Pedosphaera parvula Ellin514: one gene and its partner. Each later gene encodes a partner of the first gene's protein in a complex. Links are inferred from orthologs where the notes say so. Each region holds a gene or a part of one and is shown on either strand. Other genes may lie near its edges.

Region 1 (11,138 bases):
ACCTCCTGAAAAAGTCGGACGCAAGGCGCTGGGCCGTTGTATTAGTGACATCGCTGCCATGGCCGGTACGCCTAATTCCGCCCTCATTACTCTCGCCTTGCCTCGGCATTATGATTTGGATTATGTCGAAGGTATCTATGCCGGCCTGGGCGAACTCGCGCGTAAATTTGACGTTTCCATCGCGGGCGGGGAAACCACCACCAATCCCGAGCGGATATTGATCTCCATTTCCCTGCTGGGCACGGTGGAACGGGAAAAATGTATCTTCCGTTCTGGAGCCTTGGCCGGAGATGCCATTTTCGTCACCGGCGAATTGGGTGGTTCGATCAGCGGCAAGCACCTGGATTTTGAACCGCGTCTGACGGAAGCTCACTGGCTGCGAGACCATTTTGCCATTCATTCCATGATTGATCTGAGTGATGGTCTCGCGGGCGATTTGCGTCATTTGTTGAAAGCCAGCCATGTAGGCAGTGAATTGATGGCTTCGGCCATTCCCGTCAGCCGCGAAGCCAAACTGGCATCCAAGGCGGAGAGCTCTGCCAAGCCTCCTCTGCTGGCAGCGCTTACCGATGGTGAGGATTTTGAGTTGCTCTTCACGATTGCAAGCAAAGATGCGGTGCCTTTGCTGGATGGCTGGAAGCATCAGTTTCCCAAGGTGAAATTGAGCTGCATTGGCAAAGTCACTGCTGGTGAAGGAATCAACCTCCGGGACAAGCAAGGTATTCGTCCGTTAACTGCCCATGGCTACGTTCATCTCAAATAGTCCCGCTGAAACAATTGCCCTCGGCGAAAGTTGGGGGCGGGATGCAAAAAGTGGACTGGTCATCGCGCTGTCCGGAGACTTGGGAGCGGGCAAAACCCAATTGACCAAAGGCATCGCCCGCGGCTTGGGAATATCGGATCGGGTGCATTCCCCCACCTTCGCCTTGCTGAATCAGTATGGCGGTGGTCGATTACCTCTTTTTCACCTGGACCTTTATCGATTGGAAACACCGGACCAGATCATTGCTGCCGGATTGGAGGAATATTTCCATCCCGCAGGTGTTTCGGTAATCGAATGGGCCGAGCGTTGGTTTTTGGCACCAGCCGACTTCCTCGCCCAGGCCGCCAAGGGGACACATCTGCGCCAGGTCCGACTGGAATCAATCACGGAAACCGGGCGCCGCATTACCTATGAAGACTTTGGCCATTGAATTTTCCACCGATCAACGCAGTGTGGCGGTGCTCGAGGATGAAAATGTCCGTGGTGCGGCCATGGAAACAGCGACTCGTGAAACCCATGCTTTCGCGCTGATCGAACAGGCGCTGGCACAGGCCGGGATGCAGCGCGAGGAAATTGAGTGCCTCGCCATCGGCATTGGTCCCGGTTCCTATACCGGCATCCGTGCGGCCATTGCCATCGCCCAGGGTTGGCAACTCGCGCGACCAATTCAACTGGCTGGTGTTAGTAGTGTGGAGAGCCTGGTTTTTGAGGCTCAACAGAAAGCGATCTTTGGCAAAGTGGACATTGTGATTGATGCCCAAAGAAATGAATTTTATCTGGCGAATTACGAAGTGAACGCAACCGGTTGGCGGGAAATCGAGCCTTTGCGACTTGTAACACTGGATCAGGTTAATGTCCGGCTTGGAGCTAACGAGATCCTCGTTGGACCCGAGGTAACCCGTTGGTTCAAGGACGGAACCGTGCTGTTTCCCTCCGCCAACAACCTTGGCCGGCTTGCGGCTGCTAAAAAGTCCTTCCTGACTGCCGAAAACCTGCGACCTATTTATTTAAGGGAAGTCAGTTTTGTCAAAGCACCGCCACCTCGAGTTATTCCGGTAGGATGATGGGGCCTTAGGTTGGGATTTATTGCTGCCTAAACTCTTGATAAATTCAGCAGTAAGGCTATAACAATGATCGAATTTCCGTGCACCTGGTTGCTTGAGAATATCAATCAACCAGGAACTTAAAGCGTCACCATTCATGAGCCTGGTCACTTATAAGTATGAGATTGAAGCCTTTTCCGCAAATTGAGTTACGCCGATCCACCTCCCTGGCCTTGGCAATGGTTTGTCTGACTTTGCCCAATCTCCTGCGGGCTGAGGGCGACCCTTCTGCCGCTGTCTCCGCCCCACCACCGGCAGGCATTCCCGCAGACTCCGCCCCGATCAGGAGCCCGGAGGATCTGGCGCGGGAGAAGGCCATCGCGGAGTTCACGCAGCGGATGAAGGATGCCAATTATCCGGCCCTCTTCGAAAAGGCGGCCAGTGAGTTTGGCGTGCCCACCGATGTCCTGGCGGGCATTGCCTTTGCCGAAACCCGGTGGGAACACCTGCAGTGGCCGCCCGGGGAGACGGTGTCCCCGGAAACGGGCATGCCCCGGCCCTACGGGATCATGTCCCTCTGGGATAATGAATACTTTGGGCACAGCCTCCTGGATGCCGCCAAATTGATCGGCAAGGACCCGCAGGAGCTCAAGGATGATCCCTACCAGAACATGCGCGGGGCGGCCGCGCTTTTGAAGCAGCTCTATAGTGAGACCCCCAAGCCCGCCGATGCGCCAGGGGATGAGATTGAGAGCTGGCGCAAGGCCATCGTGAAATACAGCGGCATCCCCCAGCCCGAACTGAGTGAACAGCATGGCTTGGAGGTTTATGAGTACATGAACGACGGTTACCACCAGTATGGCATCGAATGGGAGAAGCACCCGGTAAAGCTGGAGGCCATGCGGGCGGAAGTGGCCAAAATCAAGGCGGATGCCCAAGCCCTGGCTCTGGCCAAGGAGAAAGAGCAGGAAGCCAAAGCTGCAGCCAGCAATCCTTCTCTAAAAGTGGCCAACAAGTCCCAGTCTTCCGCTCTGGAATCCAAACCTGCTGTTGCTGCCACCGAGGCTGTTCCAGCCTCTCAGCTAAAGCAACGCTGGATCTTGGTGTCTGTTATTCTCGGGCTGCTTGCCGTTGGCGCAATCTATATTTTCACCAGGAAACCGCAGAGCAGGCCGCGCAAGTAGGTTTCACTACTTTCATTCCTGCTCCTTGGCAGCCCGGTGGCTCAGCGCCAGAAGCCGCGCACCCAAACCCAGCGGTTATGCCGCCAAATGTAATGGCCGGGCACCCATTCCGCAGTAGGATACGGTCTGAATCCGCGCTCTTCCACCACTGCAGCCGGCGGCGGTGGTGCGGCATTTTCCCTGACAACTACTTCGCGGGTTACGCATCCGGTAAGCACGGTGAAAGTGCAAACGAGGATGAGGGGTGAGATGTTCACGAATTTTCTCATGTTTTCCTTCCGACGGCGTTCTCAGCGCCGTTTGTTCCTGAATTATTGTCCTTAAAATTTATGCTCCCAATGTCCAGTTCGCAAATGGGGTATCTCCATATTCCGCTGGCTCAACGGCTCTCATTTGCCCTAAAGTATGTTTGATGAAAGCAGCAGTTCTTTACGGGCAGGAACAGGTTCGAGTTGAGGATATCGCTCCTATCGCTTTGAAGTCAGGTGAAGTGCGCGTCCAAATTGAAGCTGCCCTGACTTGCGGCACCGACCTCAAGGTTTTCAAGCGCGGCTATCATGCCAAGATGATTGTTCCTCCGGCGGTTTTTGGCCATGAGCTTGCCGGCCTGATCTGCGAAGTCCATCCCGACGTCAAAGGGTGGTGCAATGGCGACCGCGTCGTCGTGGCCAATTCCGCTCCTTGCGGGCAATGTTTTTACTGTCAAAACAATCAGGAAAATCTTTGTGACGATCTTCTCTTCCTCAACGGAGCTTATGCCGAATCCATCGTCGTTCCCACCCGGTTGGTGCAGAAAAACATGTTGCGCCTGAAAGGTTCAACCCCTTTTCGGGATGCAGCCCTCACCGAGCCGCTTGCCTGTGTCGTTCAAGGTGTCGAAGATTGCCGGCTTCGCACCGGCCAACGAGTCCTGGTGATTGGTGCCGGGCCGATCGGCTTGATGTTCGTGGCCCTGGCAAAAAATGCGGGCTGCATTGTCACTTCTGCCGGCCGTGGAGAAGTGCGTTTGCAAGCTGCCCGCCGCCTCGGTGCGGATCATGTCATCGATATCGCCAATCAGGACAATCTGGTGCAGGCCATCAAATCCCAATCAGAATCCGTTTTCGATGTGGTGATCGAGGCCGTTGGCAAACCTGAAGTGTGGGAAGCCGCTGTCCAGTTGGTGCGCAAAGGCGGTGTCGTGAATTTCTTTGGTGGTTGTCCCTCCGGCACAAGTGTGTCGCTCGATACTGCCCTGATTCACTATTCCAATCTTACTTTACTGGCGAGCTTCCATCACACTCCCAAGGCTATTCGCCGGGCTTTGGAATTGGTGGAGCAGGGAGTCATCCGGTCTGAAGACTTCGTCAGTGGCGAATGCCCGCTTACTCAATTGCCTGATTTGTTCAAATCCATGACCGCAGGCAATCGCGCCGTGAAGACGCTCATCCGGGTTAAGGAATAATCTCCCGGTTAAAGGGAGTTCGCTTACTTTTTTGCCGGGCTTTGCTTCATGTGACGATGCACGAAGAAGTAGTAGATGCCGCCGAGCACGAGCATGATTCCGGCAACCCATAGTGCGATGCGATGATATTCTCCGCGCATCAATTCTTTATCTTCTCCCATCCTGATGCCCAACCAGCAGAGAATGGCGCACCAGATTCCCGAACCGAGAATGGTAAAAAGCGAGAACAGCTTGTAATCCATCCGAACGATACCTGCTGGAATTCCAATCAAATGACGGACCACTGGCAGCAATCGCGAAACAAAAATACCCATGGCCCCGAACTTGGTCGCCCAACGTTCCGCCCCTTCAATCTTCTCCGGCGAAATCATAGCGTAACGTCCATACCGCATCAATAGTGGACGGCCACCGATTCGCGCCACCCAATACATGATGGTAGCTCCCAGCCACGACCCGAAGGTTCCGGCCAGCACAATGCCGATCACACTCATGTTGCCCTTGGTATAAGCCAGATGTGCCGCCGGTGGTATGATGAGCTCGCTCGGCAAAGGCAGGATGGTGCTTTCAGCCGCCATCATCAGGACGATCAGTGGATACTTCCAGCTTTCCAACTGCGCCATGTACCAGGTCATCAATGAACCAATTAGTGCTTTCAAGGTGCGCTGTTTTAACGGGAAACCGATGGGGCTGCAAGCCAGCAGTGGCTGAGGAATGCTACTTCTTTATCGCTCTGGTGCTTTTGGAAGGTGAATTTGTTCTATATGCTTCAATCTCCTCCGGAGTAGCCGGTTGCGGCCAAACCGCATCCCGCCCTTTCAGCCAATTCTTATTTACGGTTGAAGCCGGTTCCGTTGGTGTGGCATCTCCGCCATTGTCCTCACCATCCTCGCCCACGGAATAAAGCAGAAATTCTCCGTTCGGTTTCACTTGATATCGCAAAGGCTCTCCATCCATCAAATCGATGGGAACCTTTTCAAGAAATTCTGGAATCAAGTTTTGCAGTTTTGAAGGATATGTTCCATTTAGTAGATGATAGCGTTTCAAGGCAATGGCCGTTACGAGCAGACGCCTGCCAGTCTCCGCATCCGCAGATTTAATCAGGCACTTTCTGTAAATTCCATCATCACCTCCCGGTGTTAATAGGAAATGTTTGCTGATCCGGGCCACCTCCTTGTTGAGATTTGTGATTGTATTATCGTATTCCCTGAGAGCTGGAATGAAAACGCCTGTTGTTTTAACAGCACGGCAATTTTCCAGGACGGCTTGCAAGACTCTCATATGATAAAGCTCTTCCCCGTAGGACCCGGTCCACTTCCATGCCCAGTATTTGGGATAACGTTCAATCACGGCCGTGGCCATTGCACCTAGTGTGTCTGGCTGTGGCCTCGGCGCTCCAGTGCTGAAGATAGTCATCTGCGCGGCATAGGATTTTCTGGCCAGATTAAGTGTATCGATTCGGATGGCCCTCTCCATCGCGAAAGCATGTTCCACCGGTCCGAACATGTCCATGTTCTGCCACCTTGCTTGCAGTTCTGAAAGCTGCGCATCGTTCCACTGTTTATATTGTAAGGCTTCCCAGGTTGTGGACATGGCGATTCTTGCCATGGCTATTTTGACCAAATGGCTGATTTCTATTGGTTCCGTCTGGTAGATTTTGACCAATTCCACTGATGACATCAGATTGGTCCACGCATCGGTAAAGTCACGTTCGTGCAGTGCGACAATAGTGGAGCCTGATGCCAGTTGTTCGGCTCTCTTGAGTTGTGCCAGATGTGGCAAAAGAAGATTTGGTCCCTGGGAATAATCCAGATTGTAGTACAGTGCGGGAACCTGGAGAATTTCGCGAAGACTTAAGAGCGAGTTCCGATTCGCCTTAACCTCCGCGGTCAACCTCGGCCAGATGTTTGTCCGACCCTCAGCAGCCAAAGATTCCTGCTGGGAGACGACCTCGGCAAGTCCCGGGGCAATGAACGGCATGGGTGAAACGGTATTGGAACCATAGACAAAAATACCGTTCGCGTTTAAGAACACTCTCGCAGCATTCGGGGTTTGTGGTGGAGTCGCCGGAATCAATTCTTGATAGGTCAGTTTCTCCCCTTTGGCGCGAAGTTCCCGCTTATAATTTTCAACGGCCCTCTTGGAGCCAGAGTGTGGTAAAAAGACAGTGACAAATCCAAGCAGGATTACTGGAATCAGGACGAAGAGAATTTTGATTCGCAGTTTCACTCCTTAAGATTTTTACCTATTTCTTTTGAACTTTGGGAGATGAGTTCGTTCGATATGCCTCAATATCCTCCAGAGTGGCAGGTTGCGGCCAAACCATGTCCCGCCCTTTCAACCAGTTCTTGTTTACGGTCGAGGCGGGTTCGGTAGGTGTGGCATCTCCTCCATTGTCTTCGCCATCATCGCCTACCGAATACAGTAGAAAACTTCCATCTGCTTGAAGTTGATACCTCAACGGCTTCCCATCCATAAAATCAATGGGAACCTTCTCGAGAAATGTAGGAACCAGATCTTTTAATTCCGATGGATACTTTCCGTTGCAAAGTTGGTAGCGCTTCAGCGCAATGGCTGTCAGGGCTATACGTCTACCATTCTCTGCATCTGCAAACTTGATCATGCAATCGCGAATACTCTGCTCTCCCTGCGGATCTTCAAAATGGTCACTGCTCTGGTCAAACTGCTGGTTAACGTTCGTCATTTTGGTAGCGTAGTCCATCAAAGCAGGAACAAAAGCATTACTGAATTTGGTGGCGCGGCAACTTTCAATGGTTGCTTGCACGGTTTTCATGTCGTAGAGCTCTTCTTGATAGGACCACAACCATTTCCATGCACAATAATGGGAATACCTTTGAGCTCCGTGAAGTAGTTGATCTAAATCGAAAGAATCATGTTGGAGTGTGGCATTTTTCCCAAACATGCCTGCCGGATCGTAGTACGATCTCCTCGCAAGTACAAAGTCGTCCATTTGAATGGCTCTCTCCATTGCGAAAGCCTGTTCAAGGGGACCAAACAAATCCATGTCCTGCCAATTGGCTTGCAGTTCTGCAAGTTGTCCGTCATTCCATTGTTTACATTGTAAAGCCTCCCAAGTGGTGGCGACGGCCATGCGGGCCATGGCCAACTTGACGAGATGGCTGATTTTAAGTGGTTCGGTCTTGTATCTTCTCACCAGCGCAACTGTTGTGATGAGATTTGTCCACGCCTCTGAGAAATTTTGTTGGTGCAGGGCTGCAATGGTGGAAGCTGAAGCCAATTGCTCAGCAGCCTTTAGCGGTGCCAAATGTGGCAACAGGGTCCCGGAGCCCTTGGAATAATCCAATTTGAAATATAACGTCGGGACTTGAAGAATTTCTCGAAGGCTCAATATGGCATTACGATTTGTCTCAACTTCGGCGATAAATTTGGGCCACACGTTCGTCCCGCCATCGGCCGAAAGGGTTTCCTGCCGATAGGCGACCAGCGCACGCCCGGGGCTGATAAAACGCATCGGCGCAGTAGAGTTGGAAATGGAAACAATAGCGCCGTTCGCCCCTAGAAATGGCTTTGCGGCATCCGGGGTCTCTGGCGGAGTTGCCTGGATTAGTTCTTGATACGTCAGCTTCTCACCCTTGGCGCGGAGTTCCCGTTTGTAACGTTCCACCGCTCTCTTGGAGCCTGCATGGGGTATAAAAGCAATGATAGTTCCAAGCAGGATCACTAGCACCAGGACGATTAGAATTTTGACGCGCAGTTTCACTCCTTAAAATTTCCGTTAGTCTGCGTCCACGGCTTTGGCAAAGCAACTCTTCTCCCACTGTGCCTACCCCTTGAGGAAGAAACCGTGCTGCTTTTCACTGATCGGCATCCCCAGCTTCTCCATGACCGCCAGCATATCTTCCCACACTCTGCGCTTTTCACTCATGGCCTGGTTGCGCAACAGATACGCCGGATGATATGTCGGCATCAATGGAATGCCACGATACGTGTTCCAGGTGCCGCGCAACTTGGTAATGCCGACCGTCTTTCCCAGCAAGCCTTCCACGGCGGTCGCGCCCAAAGCCACCAACACTTTCGGTCGAATCAAATCAATCTGTTCGTGCAGGTAGGGAATACAGGTCGCCATTTCCTCTGAAGTCGGTTTGCGATTTCCCGCGCTCTGACCCGGCGTGTCGGGACGGCATTTCAAGATATTGGCAATGTACACATCGCCGCGTTGCAAGCCCATCGTCTGAATAATCTTCGTCAGCAACTGGCCGGCCTTGCCGACGAACGGTTCACCCTGTTCGTCTTCGTCCGCTCCCGGCGCCTCACCCACAAACATCAATTGGGCATCAATGCTGCCGACTCCAAAAACAACATTCTTTCGCGAGGCAGCCAAATGCGCGCATTTGACGCAACTCATTGCGCGACTGCGGAGGTCAGCAAAAGCAGCAACCTTGGCTTCAGGAGAAAGTGGCGCAACAGTGATCGGAGTTTCTGCCGGAGATATCGGGAAAAGAGCTGCTGGTTTAACTGCGGGTATTTCCACTGGCGCGGGCACAGGTGCAACAACGGCTTGCCTGACGGCCGGAGCAGGGGAGGGGACCATCCTTGCCGGCGCAGGCGCGGGACTGGACGGACGCGGACCATTGGCCAATGCTGTCAAACCTTCCGGTTGCACCGAAACAAACCGCACACCCCGGGCTTTTAATCCCTGGAGGTGCTGGATCGCTGCCTCGAGCAATTGGTTATACGCATCTGACATCGTGATTATCCTAATTCTGATTCTTCAAAGTGCACGAAAATTCTAAGGTCGCTGGCACACCGATTCCTCCTCCCCATCAAACAATTAACCTGGTCGTGACTGGTTCTGAAATTTATGGAGGTAACGACGGTAAACCGCATAACCCAATCCGGTAAACCCCGTCAACACGGCAGGAAAAAACAAAGTGTTATATTTGAAATATTTGAAAGCGGATGCTCCCGCCCCACCACCGAAAAAAAAGGAACAGAGCAGGATCAGGTACAACAGAATCCTCCGCCTATCCACCGGGATACGGCGGATGTAATGGCCAATAAAAATCCCCAAATCCGTAAATATGCCGGACACATGAGTCGTACGCAGCACAGCCCCGCTGTAAGTGCTGGCCATGCCATTTTGTAGCCCGCAGGCGCTCGAAGCAAGATAGTCTCCCAGCGGGTTCGACCGATTCAAAAGCGGAACGGCTGCAAAGAGCAACAGGGATTCAATCAGCAGCGCCACCCCATACCTTCCGCCAAGCTTTAGTGTGCTGTCCTGGATTAGAATTCCGCTGAAGATGCTTCCCGCAAGAAAAGAAGCTGCCACTGCGAATAAGCTCACGGCTGTGCCGCCTTCGCCAGTTGCGATTGCTATACCCAGGAGGGTGGTGGTACCGGTCAGATGAGTGACTGCCTGATGTCTGAAGCCCATGTAGCCAACCGCGTTGATCATCCCGGCAATGAATGCCAGAATCGACCCGCCTATCCAGACCCAGCGCGGCAACTTGTTAATCATACATTCCAACCCCGGTGAATCAGAACCTGTCCCGTCTACACAGGTTAATTGCGCTTCCTGTTTTCTTCGGTCTGGCTCGCGCGGTCAAGCGAGTTGTGTGCAAATATGAAAGCTCATATCGCCCGGGATCGACCTTATCCCAAAAAAGACATCGGGAATATTTATGAACCCAGGTAACTCCTTCGGGGTTCGCTCACTCAGAAAACGGTTGAGGTTGGCGGCTAATCATCGTCATCGTCCTTTGAGGTTTTTGTGATTACCAACCCCAACTTTTTCAAACCCTTTCCATGAGCCCCGGCAAACTCACGCGGATAGCGGACATTGCCCTTGACCGAATGCCAGAGGATTCGATTCAGGGTATTATCATCAGCCGCATCGGGTTTGCTGAAATCCAGTTTCATGCTTTTCTTTGCCCAATAGCGCTCCTCGGCTGTCATCTTTGCGGCCGTGGTACCAGGGTTCATCGTGTCCAATGGAATGTTATTGGATAAAGCCGTATAGCCGGTGAAATCGGGCACATTGGTAAAACAATCAAACATAAGAGGTCCCATGGCATCCATCTGGTTCATCGGGGGTATTCCCATGATTTGTTCCATGGTATGCAATACGCCGGTTTGATTATAGAACGTGCTGATTGTCTGGCCGCGCTTGGTGTAAGGGCTGATTACCAGGCAAACGGAACGGTGGCCATCGACATGATCCCAACCACTCAAGGGATCATCCTCGATGACGAAAATTACTGTGTTGCTTCCAAAACTGCTCTTGGTGACTGCTTCCACTATTCTGCCCAATGCCAGGTCGTTGTCGGCAACCGAAGCGGTTGGGATCGGGTATCCAGGAGTATTGGCCACTGTGTGATCGCCTCCCAACCCCATTATATTGAAGGTAGGCCAGAAACCATTGGACTGCGCCACCTTGAGTTCCCTGATAAACTTATCCGCACGGACCACATCAGGGATAGTGAGGGTGAAGCCGGGATAGTTGGTGGAGCAATAGGGTTTTAAAGAATCAATATTAACGTAGTTGGCAAACTGGAGCTGAGTCCCATTGGTGTAGGCAGCATAAATCTGCAGCCAGGTGTTGCCACCGGGTCCGCTGACGTAAAGCTCGCCATAATTTCGGAATGAAAGTCCATGCGCCAGCACATTGTTCCAAATGAAACCTGAGGAGGAGTAAGTCAGTGCGTCATCTCCGTACGGATAGCCCC
Region 2 (11,129 bases), on another replicon or contig:
TTGACCCTTCTTAAACGTTGGGTTGCATCCCCCAATTTTCCCATCAACGCCCAAATCGAACGAGTTCGGCCAAATCTTAAGAACAGGTCAACCAACGGACCAGTTGCCGTTCCGCAACTCATGCCAGTTCCCGATACGAATTCCGCCACCAAACAATAAAATGCTTAAACTGGGCGTAAATATTGATCATGTGGCCACGTTGCGCGAAGCCCGCTACCGGGGGACGGGGCAAGGTGAGCCGGATCCCATTTCGGCCGCGCTGATTTCTGAATCAGCAGGAGCTCACGGAATTACCGCCCATCTGCGCGAGGATCGCCGCCATATTCAGGATCGCGATGTTTGGAACCTTCGCAAGGCCATCAAGACACGGCTCAATCTGGAAATGGCGAATGCTCCAGAGATAGTGGAGATCGCGCTTAAATTGAAACCCGAAATTGTTTGTCTGGTGCCCGAAAAGCGTCAGGAGGTAACCACTGAGGGTGGGTTGGACGTGGTTGGAAACCTGCAGTCGCTCACTGAAACCCGCAAGCGAATGACCGATGCCGGCATTGAGGTAAGCCTGTTTATTGCCGCCGAACCGGCTCAGGTCCAGGCAGCCTCAAGGGTTGGAGCTCAATTTATTGAACTGCACACGGGCGCATTCGCGGAACATTTTAATCAAAAGGTCGAGCGAAACCTGGAACTTGCACGCCTTATCACCGCCGCAAAGCAGGCGCACGCACTGGGAATTCAAGTCAACGCCGGGCATGGTTTGAATTACGAGAACCTGCCGTTGCTCCACACCGTGCCGCATCTCGTGGAACTCAACATTGGGCACAGCGTCATCAGTCGCGCCATTACTGTGGGATTGGAGACGGCCGTCAAACAAATGCTGAAGTTGATGGAAGGTTATCGACCTTAATTAAGGCTGAAAGGGCTTTGCTGGCACCCCCACTTCCCGGGTGGCGATTTACCTACGGCCGTGAGCTCATTTTTAAACCACCGTCAACGGACCATCAAAGGCAGTCAGGCTGATGACTTCGGTCAGGGCGATGTGCGGCCCGTGTTGTTCACCCTTCGGCGCGAAAAAACAGGTCCCCTGACTGTAAACAACTCCTGATTCCTCCCATTCACCCGATAGAATAAAAGCGGTTTCATTCGCCTGCGGATGAACGTGCGCGGGAACCGTTGTTCCCGCGGCAAACTTGCGGAGTACCGTGACACCGCCGGTTTGCTCGTTCTTGTGGAGCACCATCAATTCGACACCGGAGTATGGGCCAGGCATCCACTTCTTATCTTTGCTTAACGCGACATATGGAAACATGGGGTCATCCAACCCTTTTGACGGAAAAATGCAATACTAATAGGTTTTGGGTTTCACACCTCTTGTTTTTATGACATTTTTGCTGCAATAACGGCAAAAATACGAATGAGAAAACAATTCGGATACGTTCTGCTGGCTTTGGTAATGCTTGTCGTCCTGGCGTTCGTCGTTCAGCGCACCAGTACCAAAGCAACCTTGCGTCGATACCTGGCCGAACTAAGGATTAAAGGAGAAAAGCTTGCCGGGTCGGAACTGTTCCCGGTTTGCTCAACCAATCCGGAACACATTGTATCCAGGAATTTTTTCGCTACGAATATAGCTGCAGGTACGTTCATCGTCCCTGAAGTAATGAAGTTTGTCGATGACGGGAAGGCCCGCATCGGCTGGAAGGGAGATTTGCATTGGGAAGGGATGTCTACCAATAAAGCAAACTCGAGCGACGCAACATGGAAGGCACTTGAAGAACAGAACAAGCAACAGGCAACGAACCTGGAATTATTTAGGCGGGCTTTGAAAAATCCTTCGCCAGACCTTGGTCCCCACACCAATTTTCTTAATACGCCCAAACTCAATATTCCGTTGGAACGTCATGTTGCTCAGAGTTTTCTGGCGGATGAGATGGAAAATCTTCATCACGGACACCCGGCTGCAGCCCTGGAAGACGTTGAGGAAATTATTGCACTTATAAGCCTCAACAAAGACGAACCGACACTTCCAGTTCAAATGATGCGTAATGCCATCGCGAATTTAGGATTGTTCGCGACCTGGGAACTTATGCAATCCCCTGATCTGAATGAGGAGATGCTTTCACGTTTGCAGCGGGAGTGGCAGGAAATTGATCTCTTTGCCGCCCTGGAAAAGGGCTTTTTAGGAGAGCGAGCCTACGGTTATGAAATGCTGACAATGCTGCAAACCTACAGTGGCGCGAATGTAAGGAGATTATTTGCCTTCTCGACAGTTGCGGGCTCCAATGTTCCTCCTGCCCCAATCGACTGGAGCGAGGTTTGGGATGATCACATAGTCTTTCCTTTGTATAAAATGACCAGTTCGGATGACGATGGTCTGTTTTATCTGAAGAGCATGCAAAACGTCCTGGATTCCGCGAGAATGTTGAAGTCCAGCGTTCCTTGGCCAACAGTAAAAGTGATTGTCACCAATCAGGTCCATGAAACAGACAAGACTTTTGCCAGGGATAAATTTCACCGCTACCGCTTTAGTGAATTGGCGAACCCAAACTATTCCCGGGCGATGGAGCTCGTTGTCCACGCGGAAACGTTACGTCGTCTGACGATCACAGCCATTGCCCTCAAGCGTTATCAACTTGGCCATGGTGCATGGCCAAATGAATTGAAGTTACTCACTCCAGGAATCCTTTCCGAAGTGCCCATTGATCCGATGAGTGGCAAGCCAGTTTGTTATCGATTCAGTCCCGATGGCCACTGCGTGCTTTATTCCGTAGGTGAGGATGGAAGAGATGATGGTGGTGTTGGTGGTGGTAAGGATTTGTGGTTGGGAAAAGATGCCGTTTGGCCAACGGCGGTGGATGAAGATGCCGATGCTGCGCTTGCCGCCCATCAGAAAGTTAATTAATCACTTTAGCCCTTGCACGTCCTGGGACTGAAGTTAAACATTTCCCATGCTTTTGTTTCGTGAAAAGGTTTCGGCAGATTGGTTGCCCATGGTGAAGGCTAATTTGCCCGCCATCCTGGTCGACCACGCTCATTTGGAGCGCAAGGCGGCGACCTCGGCCTTGAACCTCGAAAAGTATCGTGACCTGTATGACCGGGTGGACGAATTGAACGCCATCGCGATTGAAGAATTGCAGCATTTCCAACTCGTTTTGAATCTCTTGAAAAAGCGGGGCATCCCTTTCAGCCAGCCTTATCCCAGTCCTTGGATCACTGGTTTGATGCGGGCCGTGCGGAACGGCAATCGTTATCAGGCCATTGATCATCTGGTTTCGTTCGCTTTAATTGAAGGACGAAGCTGTGAGAAGTTTCAGTTTTTGGCTGAGGGATTGAGGTCCATTGACGTGGAACTGGCAGATTTTTATGGCGGCCTGGTTGAGTCCGAGGGCAACCATTACGCAACTTATTTGCTTATGGCGAAGGCCATAGACGAAGAGGAAACTGACCGGCGACTGGATTTTTATCTTGATCTGGATGCCAAACTTATCCGGCAACCCAATTCCATTCCGATGCTGCACTGACGACTAACAATTGGTTACATCGTTAAGTTTTGACTACTTCCCGTTGCATTCCTCTCGACTCCGGTCGTACAACTCGGTAAATCAGCCAGATGGTTTCTGCTGTGATTGTTGCTGCGGGAAAGGGTACTCGCATGGGGCCGAACATTGATAAGTTGTTTTTAGAGGTTGCCGGCCGACCGGTTGTTGCGCATACGTGGCAACGGTTTGTCGAAGCCGACTCGGTTCATGAAATTGTCGTGGTCGTGCGCGATGGGATGCAGAGCGCGTTTGCCGAACTGGCTGAAGAACATGGGCTCAACAAGCCATACCGGTTAGTGATTGGCGGAGCTGAGCGCCAGGACTCTGTTTGGAATGGGCTCGAATCCATTTCGCCACGTTCGGAGATTGTCGCAATTCAGGACGGTGCCCGCCCCTGCACCAGCGCGGACCTCATTAATGCAACCATTTCTGCCGCCCGGGAAATGGGCGCGGCAGTTGCTGCGCAACCTGTTACCGACACCATCAAGGAATCCGAAGACGGCAAAATGGTGAGTCGCACCTTGCAACGATCAAAGCTCTGGGCCGTGCAAACGCCACAAACCTTTCGTGTGGAAGTAATTCGGAGGGCGCTGACGGCTGTCAGGCATCGAGGGTTGCAGGTCACTGATGATACGGCTGCCTGTGAACTCATCGGTCAATCCGTGAGATTGGTTTCCGGCATTGCGCCGAATCCGAAAGTCACTGTGCCTGCGGATTTGGCATACATTGAGCTGTTACTCAGGCAACGGAAGTGAATGGTTTTGCCACCAGAAAGGGGGTGAAGCCGCTCCTTGCAAATTCAGCAGTCCACATTTAATGTCTGCGAGACTAATATCAGGTTCCTATGAAAAGACGCATCATTTACGGCCTTTTGGCCATTCTGCTCGTAGCTAACGTCCTTGTTGGCGCGCGCGTCTATTTTCGGTCCGCTCAAGCCGCTGAAAAAGATTCCGCTTATCCGAGCCTGGAACTCTTCTCCTACGTCATGGAGAAGGTCCGCAAGGATTATGTGGATGGCAAGAAATTGACCTACCAGGAGCTGGTCTATGGTGCGTTGAAAGGCATGATCAACACCTTGGACCCTCACAGCGAGTTCATGGAACCGATCAAATACGACGAGTTGCAAAAGGATACTCAAGGAGCTTTTGGCGGGCTTGGCATAATGATTGAGATGAAGGACAACTTCGTGACTGTCCTGGCACCAATGGAGGATTCTCCCGGTTTTAAAGCCGGCATTCTGTCTGGGGATCGCATCATCAAAATCGACGGGAAGAGCGCCGACAAGCTCGGTCTTAACGATGCCGTGCAACATTTGCGTGGGGAACCTGGAACCGATGTGAATGTGACTATTCTTCGCCCCTCCAATGGTCAGGTAAAAGATCTTAAGTTGACCCGTTCCATCATTAAGGTGGACATGGTGAAGGATATCAACAACAAGAAGGAATTTCCTCTGGGCGAAGACAAGATTGGATATGTCCGCCTCGTTCAATTTGGTGAAAAGACCAGCGATGAGCTGGAAAAAGCTTTGAAAAAGCTCAAGGCTCAGGGAATGCAGGGACTTGTTATCGATTTACGCTGGAATCCCGGTGGTTTGTTGGACCAGGCGGTGGAAGTCTGTGAAAAATTCCTGCCACGAGGTCAACTGGTCGTTTCTACTGAAGGCCAAAATTCGTCTCAAAACTCAGTCCGCCGTGCCAACGGCAGAGGAGATGAACTGAGCGGCATGCCGATCGTGATTCTCGTGAATGTAAACAGCGCCAGTGCTTCAGAGATCGTGGCTGGCTGCTTGCAGGATTTACACCGTGCTCAAATCATGGGCGAGAAGACTTTTGGTAAAGGTTCGGTGCAAAGCATCCTGCCATTGCAGGATGGTTCAGCACTGCGTCTCACCACGGCCAAGTATTATACTCCCAGCCACAAGGTAATTCATGGCGAAGGCATTACTCCGGATTGCCCGGTGCCTATGACCGATGAAGAAGAAGCCATGGTGTATCTAAAGCGCCGTCCGGGTATTGAAACCCTGGAGGAGAAGGATCGTCAAAAGATTCTCAATGCCCACGATATCCAACTCGATCGAGGCAGGGATTTGCTGCGTGGCATTTTGATCTATACCCACCGCAGTCAGGACAACCAAAAGATGGCCGGCAAGCCTGAGAAGGTTGCTTCCACTAAATAAGTATTTCATCAGGGGCAGAGCGAAAGATTTTTGGTGCCCTCCGCCCTTGGTGCATTAATCGCTTCATGATACTGCTTGCCGTTGAGACTTCCTGCGACGAAACAAGCGTTGCGATAATTCGGAACGGCAAGGTCCTTTCCACCATCGTTTCTTCACAAATAAAGTTGCACGCGGAATACGGCGGTGTGGTGCCGGAACTGGCTGCGCGCGAACATTTGGCGAATCTTATCCCGGTCGCCAATGCTGCCATGACGGCTGCTGAGGTGCAAAGCGATCAGGTGGATGCCATAGCGGCGACGCAGGGGCCCGGTCTTCCAGGCGCCCTGGTGGTGGGATTAAAGGCGGCGCAGGGCATGGCCTTCGCATTGAACAAGCCGTTTTTTGGCATCAACCATCACGAAGCCCACCTTTATTCCCCTTGGATAACCGGCAGTCCGCCGGTCGCGGATTTCGACTCGTTCCAGCCCAACATCTCCCTCATCGTTAGTGGCGGGCATACGATGCTGATTCATGTCGAATCTGAGTTGAAACATCATGTGCTGGGCTCAACCATTGATGATGCGGCTGGTGAATGCTTCGATAAGGTCGCCAAGCTGATTGGCCTGCCTTACCCTGGTGGACCTGAAATCGATCGGTTGGCGAGCGCGGGGAATCCGAAAGCTTATGACTTTCCCAGGCCTATGTTGAGGGATGCTAGTGACGACTTCAGTTTCAGTGGATTGAAGACTTCGGTTCGCTACTTCATCCGCGATAATCCAGCCGTCCTCGACAGCCTCCAAAAGCTGCAAGACCTCTGTGCCAGCGTTCAGGAGGCGATTGTGGAGGTGCTGGTTACGAAAACAGTGCGGGCTGCAAATCGCCTTCAGGTCAAGTGCGTCACTGCTTCGGGAGGCGTGACCTGCAACCGCGCGCTACGGAGCGCCTTGGAAACTGCCTGCAAGCGGAAGCACCTGACCTTGCGACTCGCTGAGAAGTCGCTTTGCACCGATAATGCCGCCATGATTGGTGTTTTGGCTGAACGCAAGCTGCTTCACAGTTCAACGCCCACCTCCCTGGATTCCGAAATAATGCCCGGATGGGCGCTTGCTTAAGTTTCTTGTCATCAATTTACTGGACAGGAAAATCTAAATAAATATTGGACAGCAGCGTCCAATAGATTTAGCAAAAGATAAAGCAATGATGATACGCGCCTTCATCCTGGTCTTGTGCTTGTTCTGGGGACTCCAAAGTTCCCCGGCGGCGGCGCGCTTGGATTCCTCAAGCAATCCCAAAGTGACTTTCGAAAAGAATGTCAAACCATTGCTTAGCCAGTATTGTTTTGGATGCCATGGCGAAAAAAAGAAGGGCGATCTGGATCTACGAATATATACCAATGATGCTCTGGTAAAGAAAGACCGGGACGTTTTTGAAAAAGTATTGCATAATCTTCAGGCGCATGAGATGCCACCGGAGAGCAAGCCTCAGCCAAGTTCAGAGGAGCGGGAGATTATCAGCCATTGGATCGAGGCCGAGGTGCTGGGATGCGACTGTAACCAGCCCGATCCTGGACGAGTCACGATGCGACGTCTCAATCGCACAGAGTACAACAACACCATTCGTGATCTTGTAGGGGTGGATTTCCAACCGGCAGATGATTTTCCAGTCGATGACGTTGGATACGGATTCGATAACATCGGTGATGTTCTTTCACTCTCCCCCATGTTGATGGAAAAGTATTTCGTGGCGGCTGAAAAGATACTGGATGCTGCGATAGTTACCACACGCCTCGTTGGAGGCCCTACCAATCATTTCAAAGGGGACAGGCTGAAAGGATCGTTGCACGTTGACGAGTTGGAGCACGGAGCAAAAATGTTATCCGGAGACGGGGAGGTTTATGCGACCAATCTGTTTTCGAAGGCAGGAAAATACATTCTGCGAGTGAAGGCTGCCGGACAGCAAGCCGGGCCTGACCTGCCTAAAATGGAAGTTCGTCTGGACGATAAAGTTTTGAGAACACTCGAAGTCAAGGCACCAAAGGATGATCCAAAAGTTTACGAAATAGAATTTGATGTAAATGGCAGCGGTGGCAAAAAAATTGCCGCCGCTTTCATCAACGATTATTACGATGAGAAAAATCCCGACCCTGCAAAGCGCGATCGCAATCTGATGGTCAGGTATATCGATGTGGTTGGACCACTGGAACTGGAACCGCTGCCGGAATCTCATAAACGTATATTTACCGAACAGCCTTCGACCCATAGTACGAATCAGGTGGCACAAAAAATTATTGAGCGTTTTGCCAAAAGAGCGTACCGACGTCCACTCAGCACGGCAGAATTTGATCGGCTGTTCCAGTTTTTCAAAATGGCGCAGAAGGATGGAGAAAGTTTTGAAACGAGCGTGAAAGTTGCGTTGCAGGCAGTTTTGGTGTCGCCGCATTTTCTATTTCGGGGCGAATCGAAACCGAATCCCAATAACTCGCATTCAATTCACCCGATCGATGAATTCGCCCTGGCGACCCGTCTATCCTACTTCCTTTGGAGCAGCATGCCGGATGACGAATTGTTCAAACTGGCAGAGCGGGGGAAATTGCATGGTAATCTGGACGCTCAAGTTACGCGCATGTTGAAGGATCCCAAAGCCGGTGAACTGGTGAAGAACTTTGCAGACCAATGGTTGCAGATTAGGAATCTGGCAGCGGTCACGCCGGACCCGGAAGTGTTTCCTCAGTTTACTGACAAGCTTCGCTCCGCCATGGAAAAGGAAACGGAGCTTTACTTCGGTTATGTGATGGAACACGACCGCAGCATCCTGGAATTTATCGATTCAGATTATACATTCCTTAACGAACCGCTCGCGAAGCTATATGGAATTCCTGGCGTAAGCGGTGATGAGTTTAGGCGGGTGACGTTTAAAAACCATGAACGTGGTGGATTGCTGACACAGGCAAGTGTGCTCACCGTGACGTCGAATCCGACACGCACCTCACCCGTAAAACGCGGCAAGTGGGTATTGGAAACCATTTTGGGTGCCCCACCGCCACCGCCCCCGCCAAATGTGCCGGCTTTGAGCAATGATAAAAAGGTGGTTGCCTCGGGAACCATGCGGCAGCGGATGGAGCAACATCGGGCGGACCCAATGTGCGCCAGTTGCCATGCGCGCATGGACCCGATTGGTTTCGGGTTTGAGAATTTCGATGCCATTGGAGCTTGGCGCACGAAGGAGGGAACCTTCGACCTTGATACCACTGGCAAATTGGTCACCGGCGAGTCTTTCCAGGGAGTTCAGGACTTGAAAAGGATTCTGCTGAAAGACAAGCGGGACGCTTTCGTTCATTGCCTTTCCGAGAAGATGCTGACCTATGCACTGGGACGTGGAATGGAGTTTTATGATAAGTGCGCGGTGGACGAAATTACCAAAACACTAGCTAAAAATGATTTCAAGTTTTCGAGTTTGGTACTTTCAGTTGTGAAAAGCTCACCGTTTCGAATGAGTCGGGGCGAAGAGGATAAAGTGGCCGAGAGCGGTGGGAAAGAGGCAAAGGGCAATTGAGACCCGACCAAGACACTTGTAAATGAAGCTTTTAAAGGCTAACTTCGTCAGAATACCGGAAATTAGATTATGAGCAACCGCTGGCATATTCCACGTCGCAGGTTCCTGAGGGGGCTGGGAACAGTAATCGCTTTACCGCTGCTTGAATCAATGGCACCGGCCGCCAAGGCGCTGGGTGCGGTTTCAGCTGATGGCCGGGCTTTGCCCAAGCGCATGGCATTCGTCTACGTTCCCAACGGCATGAACATGGCGGATTGGACACCGAGTGCCATTGGAAGCGATTTCGACCTGCCTGCCACCTTGGAACCTCTGAAGCCTTTTCAGAAGGATATGCTGGTACTCAGCGGGTTGGCGCAACACAATGGCGAAGCCCTGGGTGATGGCGCCGGAGATCATGCGCGTGCCTCGGCGAGTTTTCTAACAGGATGTCATCCGAAGAAAACAGGTGGTGCCGATATTAAGGTAGGCATCTCTGCAGACCAAATTGCAGCTGAAAAAGTAGGACGTGGAACGAGGTTGGCCTCCCTGGAGCTCGGGCTTGATCGCGGACAAACCTCAGGCAATTGCGATTCAGGTTACAGTTGCGCTTATCAGTACAACATATCTTGGAAAACGGAATCAACCCCCATGCCACCCGAAGTGGATCCGCGACTGGTTTTCGAGCGTTTGTTCTCGAATGGCTATCAAGGTGAATCTGAAGAGAGCCGGGTCTTGAGAAGTCGATATCAAAAGAGCATTCTTGATTTTGTTCTGGATGATGCCAAACAGCTCAAGCGTAACCTTGGCTACACGGACCGCCACAAACTGGACGAATACATGGTTGCGATTCGCGAGTTGGAGCAGCGGATTGAAGGAGCGGAGAAAGATGTGGCTGCGCTGCCCGACTTTAAGCGGCCGATCGGAATTCCAAAGGATTTCGAAGAACATTCGCAGTTGATGTTCGATTTGCTGGCGTTGGCTTTTCAAACCGATACGACCCGCGTTGCCACGTATTTGGTGGCGCATGATGGCAGCAATAATAGTTATCCGCAAATCGGCATTACCGAGGGGCATCACGAGCTTTCGCACCATGATCATTCGGAGGAAAAGATACGAAAGATTGCAAAAATCAACCGCTATCACATGGCGCAATTTGCAAAATTCATCGAGAAGTTGAAGTCAACTCCGGAAGGCGATGGCTCGCTGCTTGATAATTGCATGATTGTTTACGGCGGCGGGATTGCGGATGGAAATCAACATGCCCATTATGATCTGCCGATTTTAATGATGGGCAAGGGTGGGGGAACGATAAAGACCGGCCGCCATGTGAAGGTCGACCAATATACTCCGCTCAACAATCTTTATGTCTCGATGCTGGATCGCATGGGAGTCCACGCCGAAAAAATTGGTGATAGCAACGGCAAGCTGGTCCAGCTCTCCTGATAATTTTCAACCTGACTGGCGTGCATCGCTTAGAATGCGATTACACGGTAATAACGTGTCGAAACATTCCCTGGAGGAACCCGGCCATTTTGGCCGGTATCACGTATCTGGAATGTGTTGCTGATGTTGGTAACGGCGCCGACCAATTGCCAGAGAGGCGTGGTTGAGAAAGTATCGGCAGATTGCACCACCCAGACGCCGTTTGAGGGAGTTGAAATATTCAGGGTTACACCTCCTGCGTCCGGAATCACAGAACTGATTCGGGGCGGTGTGACGTTAAGCAAAGGCGCGGCAATGACCTTGAGATCAATATCAAAGCTTACATCATCCCAACTCGAATAGGTATTATTTAAAATGACTGCAATCGTGTTCGCGCCCGTTTTAAGATAATCGATATACGGGGCCAGGTCATAGTAGAGCGTTTGATTGCCCTGGCCTGAAACGCAATTGATATCCGTGGTTGGGATTTG

Evidence for each region.
Region 2: the proteins of tsaB (region 1) and tsaD are in contact, whole or in part, in a solved structure (PDB 4WQ4), measured with the Escherichia coli proteins. The link is inferred for Pedosphaera parvula Ellin514 from one-to-one orthologs.

Annotation. Positions count from the first base shown.
Region 1 is NZ_ABOX02000006.1:134,555-145,692, forward strand. What follows is about bases 1-3,000. They hold tsaB (tRNA (adenosine(37)-N6)-threonylcarbamoyltransferase complex dimerization subunit type 1 TsaB), read left to right. Parts: upstream 1-1,173; coding sequence 1,174-1,827; downstream 1,828-3,000. Other genes in these bases: CFLAV_RS06675 (thiamine-phosphate kinase), read left to right, coding at 1-763; tsaE (tRNA (adenosine(37)-N6)-threonylcarbamoyltransferase complex ATPase subunit type 1 TsaE), read left to right, coding at 741-1,193; CFLAV_RS36420 (transglycosylase SLT domain-containing protein), read left to right, coding at 1,986-2,990. Also shown: CFLAV_RS06695 (YXWGXW repeat-containing protein), read right to left, coding at 3,032-3,259; CFLAV_RS06700 (zinc-dependent alcohol dehydrogenase), read left to right, coding at 3,403-4,434; CFLAV_RS06705 (DedA family protein), read right to left, coding at 4,458-5,090; CFLAV_RS06710 (hypothetical protein), read right to left, coding at 5,149-6,660; CFLAV_RS06715 (hypothetical protein), read right to left, coding at 6,677-8,173; CFLAV_RS06720 (uracil-DNA glycosylase), read right to left, coding at 8,237-9,160; CFLAV_RS06725 (YoaK family protein), read right to left, coding at 9,245-9,931; CFLAV_RS06730 (alkaline phosphatase family protein), read right to left, coding at 10,153-11,138. UniProt on the Escherichia coli protein: Required for the formation of a threonylcarbamoyl group on adenosine at position 37 (t(6)A37) in tRNAs that read codons beginning with adenine.
Region 2 is NZ_ABOX02000045.1:27,958-39,086, reverse strand. What follows is about bases 4,794-7,784. They hold tsaD (tRNA (adenosine(37)-N6)-threonylcarbamoyltransferase complex transferase subunit TsaD), read left to right. Parts: upstream 4,794-5,771; coding sequence 5,772-6,797; downstream 6,798-7,784. Other genes in these bases: CFLAV_RS24840 (DUF1592 domain-containing protein), read left to right, coding at 6,883-7,784; CFLAV_RS24850 (S41 family peptidase), read left to right, coding at 4,794-5,706. Outside these bases: CFLAV_RS24880 (hypothetical protein), read left to right, coding at 1-159; CFLAV_RS24875 (pyridoxine 5'-phosphate synthase), read left to right, coding at 161-901; CFLAV_RS24870 (cupin domain-containing protein), read right to left, coding at 974-1,303; CFLAV_RS24865 (hypothetical protein), read left to right, coding at 1,409-2,893; CFLAV_RS24860 (tRNA-(ms[2]io[6]A)-hydroxylase), read left to right, coding at 2,940-3,512; ispD (2-C-methyl-D-erythritol 4-phosphate cytidylyltransferase), read left to right, coding at 3,602-4,285; more of CFLAV_RS24850, read left to right, coding at 4,375-4,793; more of CFLAV_RS24840, read left to right, coding at 7,785-9,237; CFLAV_RS24835 (DUF1552 domain-containing protein), read left to right, coding at 9,307-10,659; CFLAV_RS24830 (FG-GAP repeat domain-containing protein), read right to left, coding at 10,689-11,129.